DNA from 2 places in the Xanthobacter cornucopiae genome. Region 2 is predicted to be linked to the other one. Evidence: riboswitches for the same ligand, from Rfam matches in the RefSeq annotation. Region 2 holds a riboswitch; the other holds the start of a gene.

Region 1 (14,608 bases), 570 kb from region 2:
GATCTTGGGAATCTGCGTCAGGGTGGCGCCGCCGATGCTGACGCTCAGCCGGCCCAGGTCGCTTTTCTCATGGGGCAGACAGAGGCTCAGCACCGCTCGCCGGGCCCGCTCCGCCACCACCCAAGCGCCGGAAGGGTCGGTGCCCGGAAGGACGACGACGAATTCCTCGCCACCATAGCGGCACACCGCGTCCCGGGGACGGGAACAGGCGCTGCCAAGCGCCCGCGCCACTTCGCGCAGGCTGTTGTCGCCCGAGGTGTGGCCATAATGGTCATTGAAGCACTTGAACTGGTCCACATCGACGATGAGCAGCGACAGCGGCACGTGCTCGCGCCGCGCCGCCGCCAGCTCGGTCCGGAAGATCTTCTCGAACTGCCGGCGGTTGAACAGGCCGGTCAGGTAGTCGCGCTCCGCCAGGATCTGGAAGCGCCGGTTGGCCGAGGTCAGGCCGCGGATCGCCTTGTCGTAGTCGGTGATGTCCATCAGGGCCATGCTGCCGCCGACGATGTCTCCGCCCGGGCCGCGCACCGGCTCCATGGCGACGCGAAATGAGCGTCCGCGCCACCTCAGCTCGTGCTCCGGCACCTCGCCGCCGAGGTCGAACACGTTGATGTTGCTCTCGAAGTTCTGCGCGGCTTCCAGCGAGAGCTCGGACACGGGCAAGCCGATGATCCGCTCCGGCGGCAGTCCGGCCGCGCGCGCGAACTGGCCGTTGACGCGGGTGTAGCGGCCATCGCGGTTGACCACGCACAGCGCGACGGGCGCTTCCTTGTAGATGGTCTGCGCGTCCAGCAGATTCTTGTCGGTGCCGGTTTCCCCGGTGATGTCGGTGCTGACGCCGAAAAAACCGTCCGGTGCGCCGTCGTCGCGGCGCACCGGGGCCCCGCTGACTTCAAGCACCCGGACCGTTCCGTTGGCATGCAGCGTCTTGTAGACGAGGTTCTCGATGGACCGGCCGTCGGCGACAGCGGCCCGGAAGGCGCGCTCGAAATCGGGGGAGCCGGCATCCGGGAGCAGCGAGAAATAGGGCCGCCCGATGATTTCCTCAGGCGTCATGCCCAGGATGCTCGTGCTCGCCGAGGACGAAAAACTGAATTCGCAGTTCTTGTTGAGTTGCCACACCCAATATTGAGACGGCTCGCTGGCGCGCTGCAGCGGCACTTCATCTAAAACGTTGCTGTCATCCATGGCGGAGTTGGGTCCTACGGCGCATGCTCCAACCTGATTGTCATTCGATAACAGCTTCGCGGAATGGGCGGTTACTAGGCTACCGTAAAAACTCTAGGTTGGCCGGCGATCCTTGTCAATGTATACTTCTGACGCCATGAGCGGGCCCTCGGGCGCCCGCTGCCGGGAGGGCAGGGGCGGGCGCCGGGTTTCACGCATGCTCCTGGCGGGGCGGTCATTCAGCGGCAAGGGCGTGACCGATCTGGCCCAGCTCGAACGGCGTGGTCTGGTACATCTCATTGATCCAGTTGGCGAACAGGAGATGCGCATGGCCGCGCCACCGGTTTTCCGGAGGCTCGCTCGGGTCGTCGCCGGGAAAATAATGGGCCGGAAGACGTGTCTCGGGATCCTTCGCCGCGTCGCGGAAGTATTCCGACGCCAAGGTGTTGGTATCGTACTCCAGATGATTGAACATGTGCAGTGCCCGATGGCGGGGGTCGTCCAGCAGGCAGAGACCGGTCTGAGGGCTTTCGGCCAGCACGGCGAGGCCACGCCCGGGGGGGATGTCGTCGGCCCGCGCCTCCGCCCAGCGGGAGACGGGGACATCGAACGAATCCGCGAAGCCGCGCAGGAAAGCCGAGGATGGGGCAAGGGCGCGGTGCCGGTAGAGGCCGAAGCTCTTCTGTTTCAGGTTGTGCTTCGGTAGTCCGTGGAAATGGTAAGCTGCGGCCAGCGCCGCCCAGCAGATGGTCAGGGTGCGGTGAACGTGGGTCTGCGTCCAGTCCAGCACCTGCGCCAGTTCGTCCCAATAGCTGACCTGTTGGAATGGCAGGTGTTCCACCGGCGCGCCGGTGATGACGAAGCCGTCGAAGCGCTCGTGCCGCACCTCGGCCCACGGCCGGTAGAAGGCCGCCATGTGGTCCTCGGGCGTGTTGCGCGAGACGTGGTCGGTGATGCGCACCAGGGTCAATTCCACCTGCAGCGGCGTGGTGCCCAGCAGGCGGGCGATCTGCACCTCGGTGGTGATCTTGTCGGGCATCAGGTTCAGGAGGCCGATGCGCAGGGGGCGGATGTCCTGGCGAATGGCATCGCCTTCGCTCATCACCATCACCCCTTCCGCTTCCAGCGTGCGGCGGGCGGGCAGCAGATCGGGGATCTTGATGGGCATGGCGTCGTCCTCGGCTTATCGGGAACGACGCGCGTGGCTTGATCCGTTCGGTTGCCGGCTCGGCCACATCCTCTCTGGTCGGAGAGTACCACCTTGCCCGGATCGGCAGGTTGGTGTTGGGCGTCGCCCCAACTCTTGATGTAGGGTCGTCTCTACTCCCGCCGGCGGGTCTTGGCAACGGGCCCGGCGTTTCTTTGCCAGCGGGCCAAGCAAGGGCGCGCGCGTTTCTTTGCCGGCTGGTGCTATTGTATCGGGCTGCCCGCTCAAGGAGGTTCGGGGATGGCCGATTGGAACGCCCGCCAATATCTGAAGTTCGAGGACGAGCGCACCCGTCCGGCCCGCGATCTGCTGGCTCAGGTTCCCCTTGATCGCGCCGCCCTGGCGGTGGATCTGGGCTGTGGGCCGGGCAACTCCACGGAACTCATTGCGGCGCGCTTCCCGCAGGCCGAGCTGCTGGGCCTCGACAGCTCGCCGGCCATGCTGGACGCCGCGCGCAAGCGCTTGCCCCAGGCGCGGTTCGAGCTGGCGGACGCCGCGACTTTCACCTTGCCCCGTCCGGCCGATCTCATCTTCGCCAATGCGGTGCTGCAATGGGTGCCGGACCATGCGGCGCTGTTTCCGCGCCTGCTGTCTCTGCTCGCGCCCGGCGGGGTGCTGGCGGTGCAGATGCCGGACAACCTGGACGAGCCCTCACACGTCGCCATGCGCGAGACGGCCATGACCGGGCCGTGGGCGGAGAAGCTGGCGGGCGCGGTGGGCGCGCGCACGGTGCTGCCGCCGCCTGGGCGCTATTATGATCTGCTGATTCCGGGCGCGGCGCGGGTGGACATTTGGCACACCATCTACAACCACGCCCTCGACGGGGCGCCGGCCATCGTGGAGTGGGTGAAGGGAACCGGGCTGCGGCCCTTCATCGACCCGCTGGAGGGGGACGAGAAGGCGCAGTTCCTGGAGGAATACCGCCAGCGGCTGCTGGCCCCCTATCCGGAGCAGGTCGACGGCAGGGTGCTGCTCGCCTTCCCGCGCCTGTTCATCGTCGCGCAGCGGCGCGGCTAGGAGGGGCCGGCCGATCTGTGGCGGCGCTTTCGGGGCGAGCCTGGATCGGAGCCGCGTGCCGCCGCATGCGGTCCGCGGGGAGAGGCGATGTGCCCGGGCGCGATCCACGCCTTGTCCCGATGCGGCGGGGCCCGGCCGCGCGTGGCGGAGGGCCCAAGAAAAAGGGCGCGGGACCCGCGAAGGTCCGCGCCCAGTGGGGTCCGCCGCCCCGGCCAGGGCCGGGACACCGGGAGGAACGGGAGGCACCCGGCGGGCGCGCGGGCTCACCAGCTCGGGAGAACGGCGCCCTTGAAGGTTTCGAGGATGAAGGTCTTCACCTCCGGCGACTGGTAGCTTTCCACCAGGGTCTTCACCCAGGGCTTGTCCTTGTCCTCGGTGCGCACGGCGATGACATTCACGTAGGGGCCCTTGGGCTCCTCGCGCAGGATCGGGTCCTTCACCGGGTCGAGACCGGCTTCCTTGGCATAATTGGTGTTGATGCCGGCGGCGTCCACGTCCGGCAGGGAGCGCGGCAGCTGGGCGGCGTCGATCTCCACGAACTTGAACTTCTTCGGGTTCTCCACGATGTCCACCACCGAGGCCTTCACGCCGGCGTCCGGACGCAGCTTGATGAAGCCCTTGTCGGCGAGCAGCAGCAGCACCCGGCCGCCGTTGGTGGGATCGTTGGGAATGGCGATGGAGGCGCCGGCGGGGATGTCGTCGAAGCTCTTGTACTTCTTGGAATAGACGCCGATGGGGAAGTTCACGGTAAAGCCCACCGGGCTGATCTTGTAGCCGCGATCGGCGATCTGGGCGTCGAGATAGGGCTTGTGCTGGAACGAGTTGGCCTGGATTTCACCGGAGGCCAGCGCGGCGTTCGGCACCACATAGTCGGAGAATTCGACAATTGAGATGTCGAGCCCCTTCTTGGCGGCGATGGGCTTCACCGCCTCCAGGATCTGCGCATGGGGGCCGGGGGTGACGGCGACCTTGACCGCCTCGGCACGGGCGGCGCCGGTGGCAAGGCCCGTCAGCGTCAGTGCCGCGGCAAGGCTGAGGGAGGCGAAAGTGGAGGTGAGCGTCATGGGTGTCTTTCCATCACGGTGAGGGGCGGCCGGAGCCGATGTCTGGCGCACCCGCGCACGGCGGGGGCGAGAGGGGAGGGGCGCTCGTCAGCCCCGGTGGCGCTTGTCGAGCCGGCGGGCGAGGCCGTCGCCCAGGGTCTGCACGCCCTGCACCAGCACGATCAGCACGATCACCACGGTGGCCATCACCTCCGGCATGAAGCGCTGGTAGCCGAAGCGGATGCCGAGGTCGCCGAGGCCGCCCCCGCCCACCGCGCCCACCATGGCCGAATAGCCGAGCAGCGACACTACCGCGAGGGTGAGGGCGAGGGTGATGGAGGGCAGCGCCTCCGGCAACAGCACCTTGGCGACGATCTGCAGCGGGCTGGCGCCCATGGCGCGGGCGGCTTCCACCAGGCCCTGGTCCACCTCGCGGATGGAGGCCTCGATGAGCCGGGCGATGAACGGGGCCGCCGCCACGGTCAGCGGCACGATGGCGGCGTTGGTGCCGATGGAGGTGCCGGCCACCAGCCGCGTGAACGGGATGATGGCCACCACCAGGATGATGAAGGGGGTGGACCGCGCGGCATTCACCACCAGGCCCAGGATGTGGTTCGCCCACGGCGCGGCGAACAGCTCGCCGGCGCGGCTGGTGGCCAGGAACACGCCCAGCGGCAGGCCGATGGCCGTGCCCAGCAGGCCGGAGGCGGCCACCATGTAGAGGGTCTGGTAGGTGGCGTCGATGATGAGGTCGACAATGGCGGGCGACAGCAGGCCGAAGGTGAAATCAAACATAGCCGAGCACCTCGCAGCTGAGCTTCAGCCGCTTCACCGTGTCGGCGACGGCGGCGATGGTGGCGCCGTCGCCCGGCACCGAGATGACGATGACGCCGAACGGCTGGCCGGCGATCTCGTCCACCTGGGCCTGGATGATGTTGATATCGACGCCGAGCTGGCGCGCCACCTGCGACAACACCGGGTCGGTCGCATGGCTGCCGGTGAAGACGATGCGGATGAGTGCGTCGCGGCCGGGGCCGGGCGCGGGCTTCAGCCGGTCGGCCACATAGGGCGGCAGGCTGGCGCCGGTGAGGGCGGCGAGGAAGGCGCGGGTGGTGGGATGGCGGGGCTGGGCGAACACGTCGTAGGTGGTGCCCTCCTCGACGATGCGGCCGCCGTCGATGACCGCCACCCGGTCGGCCACCGCCTTGATGACCGCCATCTCGTGGGTGATGAGCAGCACGGTCAGCTTCAGCTCGGCATTCACCTTGCGCAGCAGGGCGAGGATCTGGTTGGTGGTCTCCGGGTCGAGGGCGGAGGTGGCTTCGTCGGAAAGCAGCACGCGTGGATTGGTGGCGAGCGCGCGGGCGATGCCCACACGCTGCTTCTGCCCGCCGGACAGCTCGGCCGGATAGCGGTCGCGCTTGTCGGCGAGGCCCACCAGCTCCAGCAGCGGCTCCACCCGGGCCTTGATCTGGCCCTTGCCAAGGCCGGCGATCTCCAGCGGCAGGGCCACGTTGTCATAGGCGGTGCGGCGGGCCAGCAGGTTGAAATGCTGGAAGATCATGCCGATGGAGCGGCGCTCGGCGCGCAGCGCCTGTTCCGGCAATGCGGCGACATCGGTGCCGTCCACCACCACCCGGCCCGAGGAGGGCTTCTCCAGCCCGTTGACCAGGCGGATCAGGGTGGACTTGCCGGCGCCCGAGCGGCCGATGACGCCGACGATGACCCCTTCCGGCACCGCGAGCGAGATGTCGGAGAGGGCGGTGACGGGGGCCTGGCCGCGCCGGGCGGCATAGGTCTTCTCCACCTTGTCGAAGACGATGACCGGCGCCGACGCGGCGGTCGGAACCGAGGGGTCGACGGAAACGGGGGCGTTCACGGGAGGCTCCAGGGTGGGAGGCTCGGCGCGTTCGTCAGATCGAATGGTGTTCGATGGGGATGGGAGCTCGACATGACGTGCGGCCACAGGTCTGGAAGGGGAGGCCCGCCGGCGCGCGATGGAGGTCAACCCCGCATCGAGCGCTGCGGCTGACAGGCGGATCACGGGATTGGGCGACACATCGACACGGCTGGCCCCACGGCTCGGCCGCGCCAAGGCAGCCTGGATTTACAGGCAATATCGTTCTGTTAACAGAACACGTCAAGGGTCATGTGAATAAGATTAATCGACATTGATGAAAAGTGAAAGTGGCCGGCGGCCCCCTGCGCCGCCTGCCACCGTTGGTCCACCCGTCACGGCGGCGATTCCTTGGGGTGGGGGTGGCGCGGAAGCGGGCGGGTAGCCCTGGTCTCGGGCGCTCCGTCGGATCGCCGGCCGTGGTTCAGCGGCATTCCACGGTCAGGTGCACGACCTCGTCCACCGGGGCGAGGCGGCGACGGATGGTGGCGGCGTCCACCGGATCGCCCGCCGAGCCGCTCACGCTGATGATGGCGGCCCGCGCCTGCGGTCCCACGCGCCAGACGTGAAGGTCGCGGATGACGGCGTCGCCGGGCCCTTCCACCGCCTCGCGCACGTCCTGCGCCACATGGGTGTCGGTGGTGTCGAGCAGCACGGATGCCGTGTCGCGCAGCAGGCTCCACGACCAGCGGGCGATCACCACGCCGCCGACGATGCCCATGAGCGGATCGCACCAGACCCAGCCGAGATAGCGCCCCGCCATCAACGCCACGATCGCCAGCACCGAGGTCAGGGCATCCGCCAGCACATGGACATAGGCCGAGCGCAGGTTGTTGTCCTCGTCGTGGCCGGCGGTGCCGTGCGCGTGGCGATGGTCGTGCCCGTGGTGCCCGTGGTGCCCGTGATGATCGTGTCCATGATGGCCGTGTCCATGATGGCCGTGTCCATGATGGCCGTGCCCGTGATCGCCGTGCCCGTGGGCATGTCCGCCGCTCAGCAGCAGCGCGCTCAGGATATTGACGCCGAGGCCGAGCACCGCCACCGCGATGGCATCGCCGAATGCCACCTCCACCGGGGCCAGCAGCCGCGCCATCGATTCCAGCGCGATGCCCAGCGCCACCAGGCCCAGCACCAGCGCCGACGCGAAGCCGGCGAGGTCGCCCACCTTGCCGGTGCCGAAGGAGAAGCGCGGATCGGCCGCGTGACGGCGGGCGTAGACATAGGCGAGGGCGGTCACCCCGAGGGCGCCGGCATGGGTGGCCATGTGGAATCCATCGGCGAGCAGCGCCATGGACCCGGTGAGGGTGCCGGCGACGATCTCGCCCGCCATCATCACGCCGGTGAGGACGACCACCCACAGGGTGCGGCGCGTGTTCCGCTCGTGGTTCGCGCCGAGAAAGACGTGACTGTGCGCCCCCGCGTCGACAAGGCCGGCATCGGCCGGAGACGGGGCTGGGATCGATGTGTCCTCGGACATGGCCTGTTCCTCGATCGTCGCGATGGGTGGGGGATGCCCGCTATTTGCCGTAGCGGCGCAGCACGGTGGCGAGCTCGTCCGCCCCCTGCGCCCGCTCCGCGTCGGAGAGGCCCGGGCGCGCCACGTGCGCCTGGAGATGCGCCTCGAAGATCTCGTCCATCAGCCCGTTCACGGCGCCGCGCACGCCGGCCACCTGGTGCAGCAGGTCGGTGCAGTCGCTGCCGGCGGAGAGGGCGCGCTCGATCGCCTCGATCTGCCCGGCGATGCGCTTCACGCGCATCAGCAGGGCGGCGTTGTCCTTGGGGTCGCGGGTATGTGCCATGGGGTAGGGGGGTATCCTATAATGCCGCCTGTCACAAGGTCGGTGCCATCGCGCGCCGCCATCCGCCATGCAGGGCAGACGGTGTATCTTATATGGCAATGTATTGACATTAATTTGGGAGCGCAGTAGCGTCCAATTAATGGCAATGAATTGCTATATATGCCGCCCGCCGGAAGCCTCCGGGCCGGAGCGGCGAGCGGAAGCGCGGGGAGACGCATGACCACATCGGATTCGGCCCTGTCGGAAGCCTTCGGCCTGACCGCCGATCAAGCCAGCTTTCGCGAAACCACGCGCCGGTTCGCCGCCGCCGCCCTGGCGCCCGGCTACCGGGAGCGCGAAAAGGCGGCCAGCGTGCCGCTGGAGCTGCGCCGGCAGATGGGTGCGCTCGGCCTCATCGGGGTCGAGTTTCCCGCCGAATACGGCGGGCTTGGCGCCGACCACGTGACGGCGGGGGTGGTGCTGGAGGCCATCTCCGAGGGCGATTTCAACGTCGGCTACATCCAGCTTCTGTCGTCCTTGTGCGGCGCGATCGTCGCCCGCCACGCGGCGCCGGACATCGCGCGGGTGGTGCTGCCGCGGGTGGTGGCCGGGGAGTCGCTCATCGCCCTGGCCCTCACCGAGCCGCAGGGGGGATCGGACGCGGCGGCGCTGGCGCTGAAGGCATCGCGCGATGGCGACGACTATGTGCTCGATGGCGAGAAGACCTCCATCTCCATGGCCGATCAGGCCGACCTGGCGGTGGTGTTCGCCCGCACCGGCACCGCCGCGCAGCGCGCCCACGGCGTTTCCGCCTTCCTGGTGGACATGGGCCTGCCCGGCATCAGCCGCACCCGTTTCAACGATCTCGGCGAGCATGCCATCGGCCGCGGCTCCATCTTCTTCGACCGCGTGCGGGTGCCGGCCTCCCACCGGCTGGGGGGCGAGGGCTCCGGCTTCGTGCAGGTGATGCAGGGGTTCGACTTCTCCCGCGCCCTCATCGGCCTGCAATGCCTCGCCGTGGCCCGGATCTCGCTGGCCGAGACCTGGGCCTATGTCAGCGGGCGCAAGGCTTTCGGCCGGCCGCTGGCCGACAACCAGGGCGTGACCTTCCCGCTGGCCGAGGCCGAGACCATGGTGGAGGCGGCGCGGCTGCTCTGCTACCGGACCCTGGCGGCCAAGGATGCCGGCGTGCTCCACACCAAGGAGGCCGCCATGTGCAAATGGTGGGCGCCCAAGCTCGCCTTCGAGGTGGTGCAGACCTGCCTGCTGCTGCATGGCCATGCCGGCTATTCCACCGAGCTGCCGTTTGAGCAGCGCCTGCGCGACGTGCTCGGCCTGCAGATTGGCGACGGCACGGCGCAGATCATGAAGCTCATCATCGCCCGCGAGGCGCTCAAGTCGGTCGCGGCCTGAGGACCAGACGGCGTCAAGCCGCGTTCGAGCAAATCAACCCGGAAGGAAGCTGCCATGAGGACGTTGCCATGAGGACGCTGCCATGAGCTTCGATCTGTTGCCGGCGACGCGCCGGGCCGCCATGACCGCGGCCGGCCTGTGGCGCGACGAGACGCTGCTCGACCATTTCCGCCGCCATGTGGCGGCAACGCCGGACAAGCCGGCCCTGGTCGCCACCCGCGCCGAGGCCGGCGACACCGTGCGCCTGACCTATGGCGCGCTGGACGCGCTCTCCGACCGCCTCGCCGTGGGCCTTGCCCGCCGCGGAGTGGGGGAGGGGGACGTGGTGTCGTTCCAATTGCCCAATTGGTGGCAGTTCACGGCGCTGCACCTCGCCTGCCTGAAGCTGGGCGCCATTTCCAATCCGCTGATGGTGATCTTCCGCGAGCGGGAGCTCGCCTTCATGCTGGGTCTCGCCGAGACCAAGGTGTTCGTGGTCCCCGCGCGCTTTCGCAACGTGGATCACGCGGCGCTCGCCGCCGCCGTGCGGCCGGACCTGCCGCGCCTCGCCCACGTGGCGGTGGTGGATGGGGGCGGCCCCGAGGCCTTCGACACGCTGCTCGCCTCGGACATCACCGAGGCGGAGCGTGCCGATCTGGCGGCGCGTCGCCTGTCGCCCGATGCGGTGATCGAGCTGCTCTACACCTCCGGCACCACCGGCGAGCCCAAGGGGGTCACCCACACCTCCAACACCATGCTGTCGAACCTGGTGCCGTTCGCCCGGCGGCTGCATCTGGGGGCGGGCGACGTCATCCACATGCCCTCGCCCATGGCCCACCAGCTGGGCTTCATGTACGGCCTGGTGCTGCCGTTGCTGCTGGGCGCCACGGCGGTGCTGCAGGACATCTTCGCCGCCGAGGTCATGGCGCGGCAGATTACCGGGGAGGGCGCCACCTTCACCATGGGCGCGACGCCGTTCCTCAACGATCTCGCCGATCATTGCCTCGCCACCGGCACCAGGACCCCCTCCCTCAGGATCTTCGTCTCCGCCGGCGCGCCCATTCCGCGACCGCTGGTGGCGAAGGCGCGCGAGGCGCTCGGCGCCGCCATCATCTCCGCCTGGGGCATGTCCGAGAATGGCGCCGTCACCACCGCCCGCGTGGAGGACCCCGAGGAGAAGGTGACCGGCACCGACGGGTGTCCGCTGCCCGGCATGGAGGTGCGCGTGGTGGACCTCTCCGGCAACGTGCTCGCGGCGGGCGAGGAAGGCATGCTGCAGGTGCGCGGCTGCTCGAACTTCGTGGGCTACCTGAAGCGGCCGGGCCTCGCCCACGTGGACGAGGGCGGCTGGTTCGACACCGGCGACATCGCCCGCATGGACGGCGACGGCTACATCCGCATCGCCGGGCGCTCCAAGGACATCATCATCCGCGGCGGCGAGAACATCCCGGTGGTGGAGGTGGAGAACATCCTGTTCAAGCACCCCGCCGTGGCGGCGGTGGCCATCGTCGGCTACCCGGACCCGCGCCTTGGCGAGCGCGCCTGCGCCTTCGTGATGCCGCGCCAGGGGCAGAGCCTGACCTTCGAGGACATGGTGGCCTATCTGAAGTCGCAGAAGATGGCCATGCAGTATATTCCCGAGCGGCTCCAGGTGGTGGACGCGCTGCCGCAGACGCCATCCGGCAAGATCCAGAAATTCCGCCTGCGCGAGATGGCGCGGAGCGGTGAATGAAGGCGCGGTTGGCGCCTGCATGGCCCGGTGGGCCGGCCATGACGCCAGTCGTCTTGAAAATTCCGGGAGAAACGCGATGACGTACGAAGACATTCTCTATGAGGTGCGCCCGGCGGGCGTGGCCCGCATCACCATCAACCGCGCCGACAAGTACAATGCGTTCCGCGGCCAGACCGTGGAGGAGCTCATCCACGCCTTCCAGACGGCGGGCTGGGACCGGTCCATCGGCGTGATCGTGCTCACCGGCGCCGGCGACAAGGCCTTCTGCACCGGTGGCGACCAGAGCGCCCACGACGGCCAGTACGACGGGCGCGGCACCATCGGCCTGCCCATCGACGAACTGCAGAGCCTCATCCGCGACGTGCCTAAGCCGGTGATCGCCCGGGTGAACGGCTTCGCCATCGGCGGCGGCAACGTGCTCGCCACCATCTGCGACCTCACCATCGCCTCCGATAAAGCGCAGCTCGGCCAGGTGGGGCCGAAGGTGGGCTCGGTGGACCCCGGCTTCGGCACGGCTTATCTCGCCCGCATCGTCGGCGAGAAGAAGGCGCGCGAGATCTGGTATCTCAACAAGCGCTACACGGCGGACGAAGCGCTGGCCATGGGGCTTGTGAACGCGGTGGTGCCGCACGCGGAGCTGGACGCCGAGGTGGACCGCTGGTGCGCCGAGCTGCTGGAGCGCAGCCCCACCGCCATCGCCTTGGCCAAGCGCTCGTTCAATGCCGATACCGAGAGCATTCGCGGCATCTCCTCGCTCGGGATGGCGGCGCTCAGCCTCTATTACGATACCGATGAATCCAAGGAAGGGGGCGTCGCCTTCCGCGAGAAGCGCAAGCCCGATTTCCGGCGGCACACCCTGAAGCCGAAAGGCTGAAACCGCCGCCCCTTGCCGTGAAGCCGAAAGGTTCACACGGCGGGACCGGGCGGCGACGACGGGGAGCGCCGCCCGGTCACACCCCGTTGAGCCCGCCCTTCAGCCGGTCCAGCAATTGCACCATCAGCACCTGCTCGGCCTCGGTGAGGGGGGAGAGGGCCTGATTGTAGAAGGCCTCGATGGGGTCGCGCATGGCCTCCCAGGTGCGGGTGCCTTCGGCGGTCAGGCGGATGAGGCGGCTGCGGCCGTCGTCGGGGTCCTTCACCCGCTCCACCCAGGCCCGCGCCTCCAGGCGGTCGAGCACGGCGGTGAGGTTCTGCCGGCTGAGCAGGAGAAACTCGATGAGGTCCTTCACGCTCATGCCCTTGGCCTGCACCAGCGGCCGCGCCAGGGCCCCCAGCACCGCCCATTGCTGAGTGGTGGCGCCGAAATCGCCCATGTGGCGCGTGCCGTTCTTATGCAGGAGGTTCGAGCACTGGTAGAGGCGAAAGAACAGGCGGTTCGCCACCTCGAAGCGCTCGGCCTCGGAAGAGGGCTCGCGTCGGACGGAACCGCCGGACGATGATGCGGGCGGGGACATGGGGGGACTTCTCCTGCCGGTCGAGGCGCTTCGACTCTAAATATATCAATATATTGATATAATCAATGACCTCCTTGCGCCCCCTCCCGGCGGCGGAAGGTTCCTTCCATCCCTGATCAGCGAGACTGCGACGTGACCGACTTCCCAGACAAGACCTTCACCGGCAAGACCTTCACCGGCAAGACCATCATCGTCACCGGCGGCGGCGGCGGCATCGGCGGCGCCACCGCCCGCCGGTTCGCGGCGCTGGGCGGCCGGGTGGCGGTGTTCGACCGCGATCTGGCCGCCGCCGCACGCACGGTGGAGGAGATCGCCGCCGCCGGCGCGGCGCGCGCCTATGCCTGCGATATCACCGACCGCCCCGGCGTGGAACAGGCGGTGAGTGCCGCCGAGGCCGAGCTCGGCCCCATCGACGTGTTGGTGAACAATGCCGGGTGGGACGTGTTCAAGCCGTTCCTGAAGACCGCGCCCGAGGATTGGCAGCGCCTCATCGACATCAATCTCGTCGGCGCCCTGCACATGCACCATGTGGTGCTGCCGCTGATGGTGGCGCGCAAGGCCGGGCGGGTGGTGAACATCGCCTCAGACGCCGCGCGGGTGGGCTCCAGCGGCGAAGCCGTTTATGCTGCCTGCAAGGCCGGGCTGGTGGCGCTCACCAAGACCCTGGCGCGCGAGCATGCCCGCGATGGCATCACCTTCAACGTGGTGTGCCCGGGCCCCACCCAGACCGCCCTGTTCGAGGATTACAAGAAGGGCGCCGGCAATGCCGAGAAGCTCACCGAGGCCTTTCGCCGGTCCATTCCCCTCGGCCGCATCGGCGAGCCGGAGGACCTGCCCGGCGCCATCACCTTCTTCGCCTCCGATGCGGCGGCCTATGTGACCGGGCAGGTGCTGTCGGTTTCCGGCGGCCTCAGCATGGTGGGCTGACGGGCACGCGAGCACGCGGGCCGGCGGGCTTACCGCCGGTCCCGGTGCCGGCGGCGCGGCTGTCGCAGGAAGCGCGTTCCGAGCGTCTCTCCGGGGGACCGCGCCTGGCGCGTGCCCGGGAGAGGGAACGCACGCGGGGGCCGGGCGGGGGCCCACGCCTTTCCTCCAGTCGCGCCGCCGGACTTTTCTTCAGCCGCAGGCCTGTGCACGTGGTGGCCCCGGGGAGGTCTTGGCTTCTGGACCGTGACTTCGCGGCGAACGGCAGATGCCACGGGCCCATGAGCCAGGCTCATGGGCCCGTGGTCAAGCCTGCGCGGGACCTGAGCGATCCGCCTGGCATCGGTCAGCGACCGGGGCGACGGCAAGAGCATGAATGGCGAGGGGCCGAGGACCCTGGAGTCGGGCGCGGCCAGCCCATTTGCTCCGCTACGCATCAATCCGTGCGCGAGATAATCTCGTACAGACTCACGCGCCAGGAGATGGAGGAGATTGGAACGGAAAGCGGACCCGTTGCTCCTGCAGGCGATACGAATTTCGTTACCGTTCTCGCGCCATGTCCATACGGCGTCGACCCATTGGTGACCCCACCTTCGATTGGCGTCCATCCAGACGCGGCGGGGATGACTTGGTCGCTGTTTGTGATGGTGAGGCCCAGCACGAGACCGCGCGCACTGCTCGTCGTAAGACCGCTATTGGAGGCGGTGGTCCCGGTTCCGGTAACGGTGTTGTGCGCGCCCAGCGGCGTCGTCGTATTTACACCGGAGAACTGAATCGCCTGGCCGAACAGGCCGCTGTTGCCAGAGTAGGTGAAGGTTACCGATGCGCCTTCACTTCCGTCGGCGATGCGGTATGCAATGATGTTGTCCGGGATTGTCGAAGCGTTGAGAAAGGTCCAGCCCGCGACTGGATTCGCGGTTCGTGTCGCGTTGGCGCTCATCCAGACAAACAGCAGATTGCCGGGAGTGATGCTGGACGGCATGGGCACATCCAGCGC
Region 2 (14,608 bases):
CGTGGCCGAGCACGGCCACATTCCGGCATGAGCGCCGCCGATGGGGACGGGGGTTGCCTTGAGGCGCGCCTGGCGCGGCTGGAGAGCGCGCAGGCCATCCGCAACCTCGTGGGCCTCTATGCCCTCGGCGCGGACCGCCGCAACGACCCGGAGATCTTTTCCGGGCTCTACACCGCAGACGCGGTGTGGGAGGCAGCCGGCTTCGGCCGCTTCGAGGGCCGCGAGCGGATCGTCGCGGAACTCGCCCGCATCGGCCGCGAGACCATCGTCTGGACGCTGCATTACATGACCTCGCCGATCGTGGAGATCGACGCCGGGGGAGAGGGCGCCCGCTGCCGCTGGTGGCTGTGGGAACTGTCCAAGATCGCGGACCGGCCGGGCGCCGCGCCGGCCGCCCACTTCCTCGGCGGCACCTACGACACGCGGCTCGAGCGGACGGCGGACGGCTGGCGCTTTGCCCGCGTCACCCTCGACCTGCCCCTCGTCAGCCCCCATGAGCCGGGCTTCAAGACCCGGCCGTGACCTTCCCGATTTCAAGGAACATTCCATGCGCAAGATCGCCATCATCGGCGGCGGGCAGGCCGGCCTGCTGCTCGGCTTCGGCCTGATCGACAAAGGCTACGACGTCACCCTCTATTCCGACCGCACGGCGGAGCAGGTGCTGCATTCGCGCCTTGCCACCACCGCCTTCCTGTTCGAGAGCTCGCTGAAGATCGAGCGCGACCTGTGCCTCAATTTCTGGGAAGACCTCGGCCCGTATGGCGAGGGCATCCATGTGGACTTCCGCGCCCCGGACGGGGCGGTGGGGCTTTCGGTGCAGGGCCGGCTCGGTGTCAATCACGGGCAGGCGCTGGATGTGCGCACCAAGTTCCATCGCTGGATGAACGAGTTCTCCCGGCGGGGCGGGCGGCTGGTGATCCAGTCCATTACCCTCGCCGACCTGGACCGCATCTCGGCCGCGAATGACCTGACGATCGTCGCCGCCGGCAAGGGCACCATCGCCGCGCTGTTCGAGCGCGACGAGGCCCGCTCGCCCCACAAGGCGCCGCCGCGCAATCTCGCCGCGGTGCTGGTGACGGGCTCCAACCTCACCGGCGACCGGCCGTGGCGGGAGATTCCGTTCCGCCCGCTGCGCTTCAACTTCATCGCCGGCGCGGGCGAATATTTCTCGCTGCCCTTCTACACCCACACCAAGGGCGAGTGCCGCTCGTTCCTGTTCGAGGCGGTGCCCGGTGGGCCCATGGACGTGTTCCAGGACGTGAAGGATGGGGCCGAGATGGTGGCCACGGTGCGCGAGGTGGTGAAGCGCCTGACCCCCGATCAGGCCGAGCACGTGTCTGACGACATGGAGATCACCGATGCCAACGCCTGGCTGAAGGGCGCCTTCACGCCCGTCACCCGCAATCCGGTGGGAGTGCTGCCATCTGGCAACTTGGTGTTCGGCATCGGCGATGCCGTGGTGCTGAACGATCCCATCGCCGGGCAGGGCGCCAACAATGCCAATCGCATGGTGAAGGCCTATCTCGCGGCGATCCTGGCGCGGGGCGACAAGCCGTTCGACCGCGATTGGATGGATGGCGTGTTCGAGGCGTTCTGGGATACCTCGGCCCAGTACACCTGCGCCTTCACCAATGCGCTGCTGCTGCCGCCGCCGCCCTCGGTGCTGGAAATCCTCGGCGCGGCCTCGAAAGTTCCGGCCATCGCCGACGAGTTCTGCGGCAACTTCAACGATCCCACCCGCTTCTGGCCGGCCATCGCCGATCTGGACGCCGCCAAGCGCTATGTGGCGTCGAAGGTGGCCCATGTCGCGTGAAGCCGCGCGTGAAGCCGCGCCTGAGGCCGCCCCGGACACCCGGCCGCCGGCGGGCGCGGCCGGCGCGGAAGCGGAGCGGCGCGCCCTGCGCCGCACCCTTTCCTGCTATGCCACCGGCGTGTGCGTGGTGACCACGCGCGCGCCCGACGGGGAGAAGGTGGGGCTGACGGTGAATTCGTTCGCCTCGGTCTCGCTTGATCCGCCGCTGGTGCTGTGGAGTCTGGCCAGGACCTCGCCGCGCCTCGCCCTGTTCCGGGGCGCAGCGCATTTCGCGGTCAACGTGCTGTCGGCCGCCCAGGTCGAACTGTGCCATCGTTTTTCCCGTCCGGGCGCGGACCGGTTCGCCGGACTCGACCTCGATCTGGGCGCCGGCGGCGCGCCGCTGCTGCCGGACTGCCTGGCGACCTTCGAGTGCGCGCGGCACGAGACGGTGGATGCCGGCGATCATCTGATCCTCATCGGCCGGGTGCTGGCGCACCGGCGTGCCGCCGCCGGCTCGGCCCTGGTGTTTTGCGACGGGGCCCTGCGGGGCTGGTCGGGCCTTGGGGAGGTGAGCGCAAATGCTTGAGTTTTCCGGCAAGGTGGCGATCGTCACCGGTGGCGCCACGCTGATCGGCGCCGAGGTGGCGCGGGCCCTGGTGGCGTCCGGGGCGCGGGTGGTGATCGCCGATATCGATGCCGAGGGCGGCGCGCGGGTGGCGGAGGGCCTGGGCCACAGCGGCCTGTTCCTCGCCACCGACGTGGGGGCGGATGCCGCCATCGCCGCAACAGTGGCGACCACGGTGGCGCGGTTCGGCGGCATCGACGCGGTGGTGAACGCCGCCGCCTGCTACATCGACCATGGTCCGGCCTCGTCCCGCGCCGACTGGGCGACGGCCTTCAATGTCAATGTGTTCGGCGGCATCGCTCTGCTCCAGGCCGCCCGGCCGCACATGGCGGCGCGGGGCGGCGGGGCGGTGGTGAATTTCACCAGCGTCTCGGGGCGCGTCGCCCAGGCGGGGCGCTGGGTCTATCCCGCCACCAAGGCCGCCATCGAGCAGATCACGCGTGCGCAGGCGCTGGACCTTGCCGCCGACGGCATCCGCGTCAACGCGGTGTCCCTGGGCTGGACCTGGTCCGCGCCCATCGCCGCCTTGTCGAAGGGCGATCGGGCCACGGCCGACCGCATCGCCGCGCCGCTGCACATCACCGGCCGGGTGGGCGACCCGCGCGAGGTGGCGCAGGCGGTTGCGTTCCTGCTCTCGTCCCGCGCCTCCCTCATTACCGGCACCACGCTGGCGGTGGATGGCGGCTACCTGGCCCTGGGGCCGGAGGGGCGGGGCCTCTCCCTGGCGGAGTTCACACGATGACCGACACATTGAGCGAGGACGCAGTCCTTTGCCGCGCCGCAGACGTGCCCGAGGGCGGGGCGCTCAAGGTGGAGCGGCCCGGCCGGCCGCCGCTGGCGGTGTTTCGTACCGGCGGCCGCTTCTTCGTCACCGACGACACCTGCACCCATGGCGATGCGTCCCTGTCGGAGGGCGAGATCGACGCCGAGGAGCTGGTGGTGGAATGCCCGTGGCACTCCGGGGCGTTCGCGCTGGACACCGGCGCGCCCTGCGGCGCGCCGTGCACCCTTCCCCTGCGCGTGCATCGGTTCGAGGTGCGCGGCGACGTCATCGTGCTGGTGGCCTGAGCCATGGCCCGGATCACGCTCGACGACGGAGCGGCGTTCGACTGCGCCGCTGGGGAAACGCTGCTGCGCGCCGGCCTGCGGGCCGGGTTCGGGATGCCCTACGAATGCAATGCCGGCGGCTGCGGCACCTGCAAGGTGGACGTCGTCTCCGGTGCGGTGGAGGATCTCTGGCCGCAGGCGCCCGGCCTTTCCGATCGCGACCGGCGCAAGGGGCGGGTGCTCGCCTGCCAGAGCCGGCCGCGCGGCGACTGCGCCGTGAAGGTGCGGCAGGACCCGGCCTGCGTGCCGCCGGTGCCGCCGGCCCGGCGACGGGCAGTGCTGGACGGGGGGGCGGACGTCACCCACGACATCCGCGCCTTTCGCTTTCGGGCCGAGGGGGCGGCGGACTTCCTGCCGGGCCAATATGTCATGCTGGCTCTGCCGGACGGGCTGGAGCGGGCCTATTCCCTCGCCAACCTGCCCAATCCGGCCGGCGTGTTCGAGGTGATGGTGCGCCGGGTGCCGGGCGGGCGCATGACGGAGCGGCTGTTCGCGGCGCCCCCGGCGGAGGTGTCTCTCGACGGTCCGTTCGGCCTCGCGCACCTGCGGCCGAGCGCGCGGGACATCGTATGCCTCGCCGGCGGTTCGGGGCTCGCGCCCATGCTCTCCATCGCCCGCGCGGTGGCGGCGCAGGAGACGCCCCGGCGCGTGGTGTTCTTCCATGGCGGCCGTGCCGGCGCCGACGTGATGGATGTGGCCCGCCTGGACGCGCTGACCGGCCTCGGTGCGCGGCTCACCTATGTGCCGGTGGTGTCGGGGGAGCGGGTGCGGGGGCTGGCGCATGGGCTGGTGCACGAAGTGGCGGCGGCATGGCTCGCCGGTTCCATCGACACCTTCGACTATTATTGCGCCGGCCCGCCGCCCATGATGCAGGCGTTGGAGACGCTGCTGGTGCGCGAGGCCGGCCTGCCCGCCGGGCGGGTGCGGTTCGACCGCTTCTTCTGAAAAGGAGGCGACCGGCGCCGCCCCCGTCCCACGGTGTTTCGCCGGCGGCGCTCAGACCGCCGTCAGCGCCTCCGCGAGGTCGGCGATCAGGTCGTCGGGGTGCTCCAGGCCCACCGACAGGCGCAGCAGGCCGTCGGAAATGCCCATTTCCGCCCGCGCCTCGGGGGTGAAGCGCTGGTGGGTGGTGGTCGCAGGATGGGTGACCAGGCTCTTGGCATCGCCGAGATTGTTGGAGATGCGGATGACCTTGAGCGCGTCCATGAAGCGGAAGGCGCCGGCCTTGCCGTCCTCCACCACGAAGGTGACCAGGGTGCCGCCGCCGCTCATCTGCCGGCGCGCCAGCGCCGCCTGGGGATGGTCGTCGCGGAAGGGATAGAGGGTCTTCGCCACGCCCGTGGCGGTGGCGAGGAAATCGGCGATCCGCGCCGCGCTCGCCTGCATCCGGTCCACGCGCAGGCCAAGGGTTTCCAGGCCCTTCAGCATCACCCAGGCGTTGAACGGGGAAATGGAAGGGCCGGTCTGGCGCAGGTATACCTGCAGGTGATCGGTGAGGAACTGCTGGGAGCACAGCACCATGCCGCCCAGGCAGCGGCCCTGGCCGTCCACATGCTTGGTGGTGGAATAGACCACGACATCCGCGCCGAGGGCCAGCGGGTGCTGGAGCAGAGGCGTGGCGAACACATTGTCCACCACCAGGCAGGCGCCCACCCCGTGGGCGATCTCGGCCACGCTGGCGATGTCGATGATGTCGAGGGTGGGGTTGGTGGGGCTCTCCAGCAGCACGACGCGGGTGTCGGGGCGGATGCCGGCGCGCCACGCGGCCAGGTCGGTGCCGTCCACCAGCGTCACCTCGACGCCGAAGCGGGGCAGGAAGTCTTCCAGGATCCAGCGGCTGGAGCCGAACAGGGCGCGCGCCGCCAGCACATGGTCGCCGGCCTTCAGTTGGCACAGCAGCGCCGCATGCACCGCCGCCATGCCGGAGGCGGTGGCCCGCGCCACCTCCGCGCCCTCGATCAGCGCCATGCGCTCCTCGAACATGGCGGTGGTGGGGTTGGAATAGCGCGAATAGACGAAGCCGGGATCGTCGCCCTTGAAGCGCGCCTCGCAGGAGGCGGCGGTGTCGTAGACGAAGCCCTGGGTGAGGAACAGCGCCTCCGAGGTTTCGCCGAACGGCGAACGGGTGGTGCCCGCGTGCACGAGGCGGGTCTCGGGGTGCAGGGTGCGCGGGTCCCGGGGCGTGAAGGCGGCGGGGCGGGGCTTCTCGGGGTCGGACGCCGACGACATGGCTCACTCCATGGCCGAGGAGCTGTTGCGGATAACCGCTTGCATTGTCCGCGCGTTCGCGGCACATGCGCGGCTGTCGATCCGCTCATCCCCGGCCTTTTAGCATTCTGGTTTAACGTGGCAGCAAGCCGGCCGGCTCAAAGTGACCACGGGCGGATCAGTAATGCCGGCCGCCCCTTGGCGTCAAGGAATTCGTTCTGTAAATCGAACGGGACGGCTGGCGAAGCGGATGTGGGGATGCGCGTGCCCGATGTATTGAAGCCGGGAATCCTGCCCGCGGAGGCCATCTCGGGGCTCAAGGCCACGGGCGCCATCGCCTGCCGGCGCGCCCTCGATCCCGACCAGATCCAGCCGGCGAGCCTGGATCTCCGGCTCGGCCGCAGTGCCTGGCGCATCCGTGCCAGCTTCCTGCCCGGCGCCGGGGTCAGCGTGCAGGAGCGCCTTGACGCGCTGGCGCTGCACAAGCTGGACCTGACCAACGGCGCGGTGCTGGAAACCGGCTGCGTCTATCTGGTGGAGCTGTTCGAGCGCCTCAAGCTGCCCGCCGACCTCGCCGCCGCCGCCAATCCCAAGAGCTCCACCGGCCGGCTCGACGTGTTCGTGCGCGTCATCACCGACGGGGCGCGGGCGTTCGACACCATTCCCGCCGGCTACAAGGGGCCGCTCTATCTGGAGGTTTCGCCCCGGACCTTCCCCATCCTGGTGCGCACCGGCTCGCGGCTGTCGCAGGTGCGGTTCCGGCGCGGGGTGGCGCGGCTCGGCGACCTGGAGCTGTTGAGCCTCCAGGCCGGGGAGTGCCTGGTGGACGCGCCGCATCCCGACGTGGCGGCAGGCGGTATCGCGCTTGGCGTGGACCTTGCCGGGGAAGCCCTCGGCGGCCTGCAGGGCTTTCGCGCCAAGAAGCACACCGGCGTCGTGGACATGGACCAGTCGGGCGCGCTTGAGGTGGAGGATTTCTGGGAGCCCATCCGGGTGCGCGGCGATGGCCGGGCGCTGGTGCTCGACCCCGACGCCTTCTACATCCTGGCCTCGCGGGAGGCAGTGCACGTGCCACCGGACTATGCGGCGGAGATGGTGCCGTTCGACCCGCTGGTGGGCGAATTCCGGGTGCATTACGCCGGCTTCTTCGATCCCGGCTTCGGCGCCGCCGCCGCCGGCGGGCGGGGGGCCCGCGCGGTGCTGGAGGTGCGCTCGCGCGAGGTGCCGTTCATCCTGGAGCACGGCCAGACCGTGGGGCGGCTGGTCTATGAACGCATGGCGACCCGGCCCGGAGCCCTGTACGGCACCGACATGCGCTCCCATTACCAGGGGCAGGGCCTGAAGCTCTCCAAGCATTTCAAGCCTTTCGCGCAAGGGTGAAGGCACGCAGGAGCGAGGCGCGCGGGATCGTGCGGTGCGCACACGCGGGGCGCCGGGCGGCGGGTGGCTCGAAGCCCGGTGGCGCCGGCCTCAGTTCGCCTTCATGGGGGCGATGCTGGCGGCCAGCGTGCGCTCCTTCTGCCATGGGGTGGCCTCCTGCAGCGCCGCGCGCAGCTCCCGCAGGGGACGCAGCACAGCGTCCGAATAGGCCAGATAGTCCGCCACCAGCGGCAGGGCCTCCTTCACCTTGGGCTCATCGGCGAGGTTGAGGGCGGTGGATACCGCCGCGTCGATGGCCGGAGCCGCGGCCGCGAGCCCGTGCGCCCCGCCCTCGCCCAGCACCACTGCGAAGGCGGTGAGGGTGCGCGCCCGCGCCGCCTCCACCACCGCCACCACCTCGTCCGTGGACTGCGACACCGCGAGGCGGCCGGAAATGTCCTCGATCAGGGCGAGGTAGGTCACCAGCACGTCGAGGGTGGAGACGATGTTGGCCACGTCCCCGGCGGAATGGCCGAACGCCTGCTCGGCGCCAAACTGCGGCAGGCGGCTGCCGAGCTGCCGCACCGCCAGCACCTGGGAGGCGGCCGAGCAGGCCTTGCCCGGGTGCGGCCACCAAGTGGCGAAGGCATCGCGGCACCGCTTCAGGATGCCGTGTACCTCGGGCCGGAGCTGATCGGTGACATAGACCGGCAGGACCACGTAGGAGACCGCGAGCGCCACCACCGCGCCGATGGCGGTCTCGTAGATGCGGGCCAGCATGCCGCCGGTGCCGAGGCCGTCGATGAGGTGCAGCCCCAGCACCACCGAGAAGCCGACGGCGGCGGAGGCCACATCGTAGCGGTCCTTCTGGGTGATGATGGAGGTCACCTGCGCGAACATGCAGAGCCCGGCCAGCAGCCACACCGTGTCGCCGAGGGCCAGGAACACCACGATGCCGATGACCACGCCGACGAGCGTGCCCACCACCCGGTAGCGCACCCGCACATAGGTTTCGCCGACGCTGTTGCCGATGACGAACATGACGGTCATGGTCGCCCAATAGGCATGGCTCAGGCCGACGCCGAGGTCGAGCGCCGTGGTGATGGAGGTTGCCACCAGGCCCTGGCAGGCGACCTTGAGCGGGGCGGAGAGCTGCCAGGCCCCCCCGGCGGCGCGCTGCAGAAGCGGGATGGGCCCCCCGACCGGCGGGGCGTTGCCCTCTGGCGGGTGGGGCGAGGGGAAGGGCGTCGTCTCGGCCAGCTCGATGCCGTTGATGACCAGGGCCAGCCGGTCGAAGGCGGTGAGCGCCCGCATCAGGGCGAAGCGGGCCTCGGGCGGCAGGGCGGTGGAGAAGGCGTGCGCGCGCAGCAGGGCCACCGCGCGCTCGAACCGCTCCTCGGCGTGCACGTCGCGCACGTCGATGGCCTCCAGCCGGCGGGCGACGTGGTCGGCGGCGGCGGCGAACGGGCTGCGCCAGTCCGGCGTGTTCGTCACGTCGTGCGGGATGCAGCCGGCCAGCAGCTGCACCGCCACGCGCAGACGGTAGAACTTGGCGCGCAGGGCCTCGAAGTCGCCGCGCGCGCCGGGGTCCTCGGCGATGGCGTTGCCGAGGGCATTCCAGACCCGGGCCCGCAGGCGTTCGACCTCGTGCGGGGCGGTGTCGGTGAAGGGGCGGCCAGCGCGCACCGCCTCCGACATCTCGCGCAGATAGGCGGCCACCGCCGCCTGGACATCGTGGGTCGACTGCACGTAGGCAGCCAGCGCCGAGGGCCGCCAGGGCGAGAGGCGCAGCGCCGCCGCCGCCACCGCCCCCTGGCAGAAGGCGAGCAGCAGCAGCACAGCTTCGACCCGGGTGGGGTGGAGGATGGTGCCCACGGTGGCCACCAGGATCAGCGCCAGGCCGAACCTCTGCCCATCCATGCCGTAGCGCCGCAGGATCAGCGCGCAGAACGACAGCGGCACCAGCAGCAGCTTCAGCAGCATGGCGCGCTCGGGGCTGTCGCCGGGGCCCACCAGCGCCAGCAGCACCAGGAACGCCGCCGACACCAGGAACAGCCGCGCCATGGTGCGGGCCTCGGTGCGGCGGCTGGCGGCGGGATTGAAGGAGATCAGGGTGAGGGCGCCGGTGCCGGCCATCAGCGGAAAGGTGATGGTCATGCCCAGGCCGAACATCTGCGAGGTGGCGGCGCCCACCGCGATCACCACCGTCAGGGCGATGCCGAGGTGCAGCGCCCGCATGCTGTCGATGCCGCCGGGGTCATGATCGGCCAGCCAGACGCCGATGCGCGCCACCAGAGGCGTGCGCGCCGGCGGGGGAGGGGCGGTCATGGGGGTGCTCATGGCGGCTCCGGCGTGCGACAGGTCGGCGGCGGCCAGATTTCATGGTTCGGCGTTCCTGTCCAGTGCGGGTGCGCCGGCGCGGCGATGGACCGCCTCTGGAGCCGGGCGCGCCAGCCTTCGCGCATCCTGCTATAAGCACGATGCATTCGCGAGGGGAGGCCATCCATGCAGCCGATGCGGCTTTACTGCTTCGCCCAGTCCGGCAACGCCTACCGCGCGGCGCTGATGCTGCAATTGTGTGACGTGCCGTGGGAGCCGGTGTTCGTGGACTTCTTCAACGGCGAGACCCGCACCGAGGCCTATCGCGCCCAGGTGAACGAGATGGGCGAGGTGCCGGTGCTGGTGGATGGCGGGGTGCGGCTGTCCCAGTCGGGGGTGATTCTCGACTACCTCGCCCACAAGACCGGCCGCTTCCTGCCCGAGGGCGAGCTGGAGCGGCGCGAGGCGCTGCGCTGGATCCTGTTCGACAACCACAAGTTCACGAGCTATTTCGCCACCCTGCGCTTCATGGTGGAGCTGGCGCGCCAGGAGGAGGGCGACGTGACAGCCTTCCTGAGGCTGCGGGCGCTGGCCGCCTACGGCATCGTCGACGGGCATCTGGCCCGGAGCGATTTCCTGGTGGGGACGGTGCCGACCATCGCCGACCTGTCGCTGGCGGGCTACGTCTATTATCCCGAGCGGGCCGGCGTCGAGCTGTCACGCTTCCCCCACATCGCTCGCTGGGCGGAGCGCATCGCATCGCTGCCGGGCTGGGTGCATCCCTACGAGCTGATGCCCGGCCACCCTCTGCCGGGGCGGCCGGCGTGACGGGAGGGCGCCGGCGCCGGGCCCTGGAATTGCTCCAGGCGCGGCATTTTCTTCGCGCCGACGGCTTCCCCCGTCGCGCGAAAAGGCTCTAAAGCAGGCGCCAACGGAGGGGGCGTCCGGTCACCTTCCCCGAAGATCAGCGGTGAAGAGGCCCCGGCATGGCCGGGCGCATGGGGACGGTTCCATGGTGACTGAGACGACGGCGCGGGTTGCGGAGCTCTATGCGGCACGGCTCGCCGCCGGCGACATCGAGGCCGACGCGGCCCAGGCGGAGGTGGTGAGGGAGTTCGCCCGGCTCGAGCTGGAACTGCGGCAGAAGGCGCTGGCGCAGAAGTCGTCCTCGCTGGGCTGGCTGTTCCAGCGCCGGGCCCCGGCGGCCGCCCCCAAGGGCCTTTACATCTACGGCGAGGTGGGCCGGGGCAAGAGCATGCTCATGGACCTGTTCTTCGAGGCGCTGCCGCCCACGGGCAAGCGCCGCGCTCACTTCCACGCCTTCATGGGGGACGTGCACGAGCGCATCTTCAGGGAGCGCCAGGCGCAGAAGGCCGGCGAGCGCAAGGGCGCCGATCCCATCGTGCCGGTGGCGGCGGCGCTGGCGCAGGACGCCAAGGTCTTGTGCTTCGACGAGTTCCACGTCACCGACATCGCTGACGCGATGATCCTCGGGCGGCTGTTCGAGAAGCTGTTCGCCGATGGCGTGGTGGTGGTGGCGACGTCCAATGTCGAGCCGCGAAACCTCTATGCGGGGGGGCTCAACCGGGCCCTGTTCCTGCCGTTCATCAGCACCATCCAGGACCGCATGAAGGTGCTGTCGCTGGAATCGCGCACCGATTACCGGATGGAAAAGCTGGAGGGCCTGTCCACCTGGTATACGCCGCTCGGGCCGGAGGCGGACGCCGCCATCGCCGCCGCCTGGGCCCGGCTCGCCGGTCCCACGGGCGGCGTCCCCGGCTCGATCGAGCTGAAGGGACGGCGGCTGGCAGTGCCGGCCATGGCCCACGGGGCGGCGCGCTTCTCCTTCGCCAACCTGTGCGAGGCGCCGCTCGGGCCAAACCCCGATTATCTCAGCCTTGCGCGCATGTTCCATACGCTGGTGCTGGAGCATATCCCGGTGATGGGACCGGACCAGCGCAACGAGGCCAAGCGCTTCATTTCGCTCATCGATACCCTGTATGACGCCAATGTGAAGCTGATCGCCTCGGCGGCGGCGGCGCCGGACGGGCTCTATGTGGCGAGCGAGGGCACCGAGGCCTTCGAGTTCGCCCGCACCGTCTCGCGCCTGCACGAGATGCGGTCCAGTGAATATCTTGCCAAGCCCCATGGCCGTCCCGATTCCACCGCATCCGGCGACACCACCGGCCTGGTGGAGACCTGACGGCGCCGCTGCGCGCACCGCCGGACCCGGCTGGGCGGCTGGCGGGCCTCCGCCGTCCACCGGAACGCGCGCCCTTGATTTTGCCCGTAGGACGTGCAACCTTCAGTCGGTCATCGCAAGGTTATGCAAGGCCATAAACACAGGGCCCGGTGAAACCGCCAGGAGGCAGTCAGGCCCGATGGTCTCGCGCTGCGTGTTCCGGGTTCTGTTCCTGACAAGTTCTGTTCCTGCCGGATTTTGTACCTCCCAAGCTCTCCTTGTTCCAAGCGCGGTGACACGGTCCTGGCGGGTCGAGGCCTTTTGCCCTTTTCGCCGGTGGAGTGTCTGCGGTCTCGTCGCGTCCTGTGTCGCCAGCATGATGTATTTTCAATTCAACATGTAGTCGATCCATTGCTGTTGAGTTGCTTCCACTCAAGGCCAAGACTTTCTGTCGCGTGAAGAAGAGGTGGCAGCCGCCCGCAGAACGCGGCGGTGATCCGCTGTCGCGCGCGGCAGCACGCCGGATGATGCAGCGTCGAGGATCGTCCTTCGCAGGGGGAGGGTGGCATGGCGTCCGTCGAGGAGCGGCTTGAACATCTGAGGTCACGTCTTACTCCCGCAGTCCGGGAGGCCATCGAGAAGTCCGTCGCCAACGGCACCTTGCCCGCGCCGCTGGCGCCCGTGGCGGAAGCGCCGGAGCTGTGGCGCCTGGGCCTTCCGGCCGCGGTGCCCGAGACTTTCCGGGCCCAGGCCAGGAGGGGGGGTGAAAACCTCTTCGCCATTCCCCGGATGGTTGCCGGGCTGGAAGCCATCGTCCAGCGCGTCGGCCGGCCGCCGCTGCTGGTCCGCAACGACGGCGTGGTGCTGGAGGACCTGCCGGATTTTCCAACCGGAACCGATGACCTGATCCGCGGCGTGGAGGGGCGCATTCCCTCGGTCGGGCGGGTCGAGTTCCTGAACCATGCGCTGTCGTGGGCCGGCACCGGCTGGGTGGTGGAAGACGCGGCGGGGCATCCGCTGGTCGTCACCAATCGCCATGTCGCGGCCCTGGTGGCCAAGCGCAAGGCCGACGGCAGCGCCATCTTCATGCGCAGCCCCTATGGCCAGCCCTATGGCGCCGCCATCGACTTCCTGGCGGAGGTGGATCGCACCGCCGACAGCAGCCGCACGGCGCGGGTCGCCGGCATCGCCTATCTCGCCGACGACGCGTCGGCGGACATCGCCCTGCTGCGGCTCGACACGCCCGGCTTCACCCTGCCCGCGCCGCTGGTGCTGGACGAGACGGCGGTGGCGCTGGAAGAGCTGGTGGCGGTGATCGGCTATCCGGCTTTCGATTCCCGCAACAACGTGGATGATCAGGCCCGTTACTTCCGGGATCTTTATGAGGTCAAGCGGTTCGCCCCGGGCTTCGTGACCCAGGTGCCGGGGGATGGTGCCGCCTTCTCCCATGACTGCACCACCCTCGGTGGCAACTCGGGGTCGCCTCTTGTCAGGCTGGCCACCGGCAAGGTGGTGGGACTTCACTTCCAGGGAGAATACGGCAAGGCGAATTCGGCCATCGGCGCGGCCACCCTCCTGGCCCTGCTGCGGGGCCAGCGGCCGGTGGCGGTGCGGCTGGCGCTGGAGCGCCAGGAGCGGGCCGATCTGCACCACGCGGCGGAGCATTTCGCGGGCCGGAACGGCTTCGACACCGCATTCCTGGGCGAGGGGGCGCCGCCGACGCCCTGGCCGGGATTGCCGGACAGGGTGGCGGCCGACCTCGCCGCGCCGAACGATGACCCGCCCGAGCCCAACGAACTGCGCTACACCCATTTCGGGGTGAAATACTCCGCCGGCCTCAAGCTGCCGGTGCTGACGGCGGTGAACATCGACGGCGCGCGCGCGGTGCGGATCAAGCGCGGCGCCGATCAATGGGCGACGGACGGGCGCCTGCCGCGTGACATCCAGCTCGGCGCGGCGAATTTCGCCGATCCGGCCATCGATCGCGGCCACATGGTCCGGCGCGAGGACCCGAACTGGGGCGCCGCCGACGAGGCGCAGCAGGCCAATGACGACACCTTCCATTATGTGAACGCCGCCGCCCAGCATGCGACCCTCAACCAGGGCAAGCTGTTGTGGCAGGGGCTTGAGACCTACGTTCTGGACAGCGCCCGCACCTACGGGCTGAAGGCCAGCGTGTTCACCGGCCCGGTGCTGCGAGGGCCGGAGGAGGACGACGAGACCATTATCGACGGGGCGGTGGTGCCGCTGGAGTTCTGGAAGCTGGTGGTCACCCTCGACGCCGACGGCACCGGGCTGCACGCCACCGCCTACCTGCTCAGCCAAGGTGAGTTGATCCGCAAGCTGCTGGATAAGCGGAGCCGCCGCGAGGGGCTGGAAGGCTTCACGCTGGGCGCCTATCGCACCTTCCAGCTCGCGGTCGGCGATCTCGCTGCGGCGACGGGATACGATTTATCCGCTTATGTGGCGTCCGATCCCCTGCGCCGGAGGGCGGCCGGGCGGGAGGCGCTGGATCGCGGCGAGCCCGTGTTCCTGCCCTTGGAGACGCCCGGCGATCTGCGTCTGTAATGCCAAAGGCCCGTGAGCTTCACGCATGGGGCTTTGGTCAAGCCCGCGCGGCGCTTGAGCGGACCCACTTGCGCGGACCCACTTGCGCGGACCCACTTGCGCGGACCGACTTGCGCGGACCGACTTGGCACCGGTCGAAGGCCGGGGCCGATGGTATAAGCGCGGCACGCCGCGCTCGATCCATAACGAGGCGGCCGGCCCGCGGGCGGGCGCGGCCCAGGTGCGGGGGATGTGATGGGACTTCTTGCCGACATGCTGGCGCGGCTCTCCGGAGAGGCCGCGCGGGATTATGGCCACCGCTATGTGGGCGAGCCGCAGGAGCCGGTCGCAGCCCATGACGATTATGTGCGGGTGTGGCTGCGCAGCGCGCGCATCGTGGATGTGCGGCGCTGGGCGCAGAAATTCTATCCTACCGTGCATGCCCGCTTCGTCCACGCCGACGCGG

What was found. Region 2 has a riboswitch for S-adenosylmethionine ahead of V5F53_RS11135 (O-succinylhomoserine sulfhydrylase). Riboswitches for the same ligand answer to the same signal wherever they lie in the genome.
Region 1: another riboswitch for S-adenosylmethionine. It lies ahead of V5F53_RS08755 (homoserine O-succinyltransferase); the one in region 2 lies ahead of V5F53_RS11135 (O-succinylhomoserine sulfhydrylase).

Annotation. Positions count from the first base shown of each region.
Region 1 is NZ_CM195531.1:1,955,522-1,970,129, reverse strand. It holds gene V5F53_RS08760 (sensor domain-containing diguanylate cyclase) at 1-1,188, opposite strand, end outside; gene V5F53_RS08755 (homoserine O-succinyltransferase) at 1,403-2,335, opposite strand; SAM-I-IV-variant riboswitch at 2,373-2,482, opposite strand; gene tam (trans-aconitate 2-methyltransferase) at 2,615-3,391, shown strand; gene V5F53_RS08745 (MetQ/NlpA family ABC transporter substrate-binding protein) at 3,655-4,455, opposite strand; gene V5F53_RS08740 (methionine ABC transporter permease) at 4,543-5,229, opposite strand; gene V5F53_RS08735 (methionine ABC transporter ATP-binding protein) at 5,222-6,313, opposite strand; gene dmeF (CDF family Co(II)/Ni(II) efflux transporter DmeF) at 6,756-7,808, opposite strand; gene V5F53_RS08725 (metal/formaldehyde-sensitive transcriptional repressor) at 7,849-8,130, opposite strand; gene aliB (cyclohexanecarboxyl-CoA dehydrogenase) at 8,347-9,522, shown strand; gene aliA (cyclohexanecarboxylate-CoA ligase) at 9,605-11,233, shown strand; gene badI (2-ketocyclohexanecarboxyl-CoA hydrolase) at 11,310-12,107, shown strand; gene V5F53_RS08705 (MarR family winged helix-turn-helix transcriptional regulator) at 12,184-12,687, opposite strand; gene V5F53_RS08700 (glucose 1-dehydrogenase) at 12,820-13,614, shown strand; gene V5F53_RS08695 (hypothetical protein) at 14,048-14,608, opposite strand, start outside.
Region 2 is NZ_CM195531.1:2,526,554-2,541,161, reverse strand. It holds gene V5F53_RS11170 (hypothetical protein) at 1-31, shown strand, start outside; gene V5F53_RS11165 (nuclear transport factor 2 family protein) at 28-522, shown strand; gene V5F53_RS11160 (styrene monooxygenase/indole monooxygenase family protein) at 548-1,813, shown strand; gene V5F53_RS11155 (flavin reductase family protein) at 1,803-2,381, shown strand; gene V5F53_RS11150 (SDR family oxidoreductase) at 2,374-3,162, shown strand; gene V5F53_RS11145 (non-heme iron oxygenase ferredoxin subunit) at 3,159-3,488, shown strand; gene V5F53_RS11140 (2Fe-2S iron-sulfur cluster-binding protein) at 3,492-4,472, shown strand; gene V5F53_RS11135 (O-succinylhomoserine sulfhydrylase) at 4,524-5,756, opposite strand; SAM riboswitch at 5,836-5,916, opposite strand; gene V5F53_RS11130 (2'-deoxycytidine 5'-triphosphate deaminase) at 5,994-7,115, shown strand; gene V5F53_RS11125 (FUSC family protein) at 7,206-9,422, opposite strand; gene V5F53_RS11120 (glutathione S-transferase family protein) at 9,600-10,241, shown strand; gene zapE (cell division protein ZapE) at 10,426-11,616, shown strand; gene V5F53_RS11110 (DNA/RNA non-specific endonuclease) at 12,163-14,163, shown strand; gene V5F53_RS11105 (hypothetical protein) at 14,398-14,608, shown strand, end outside.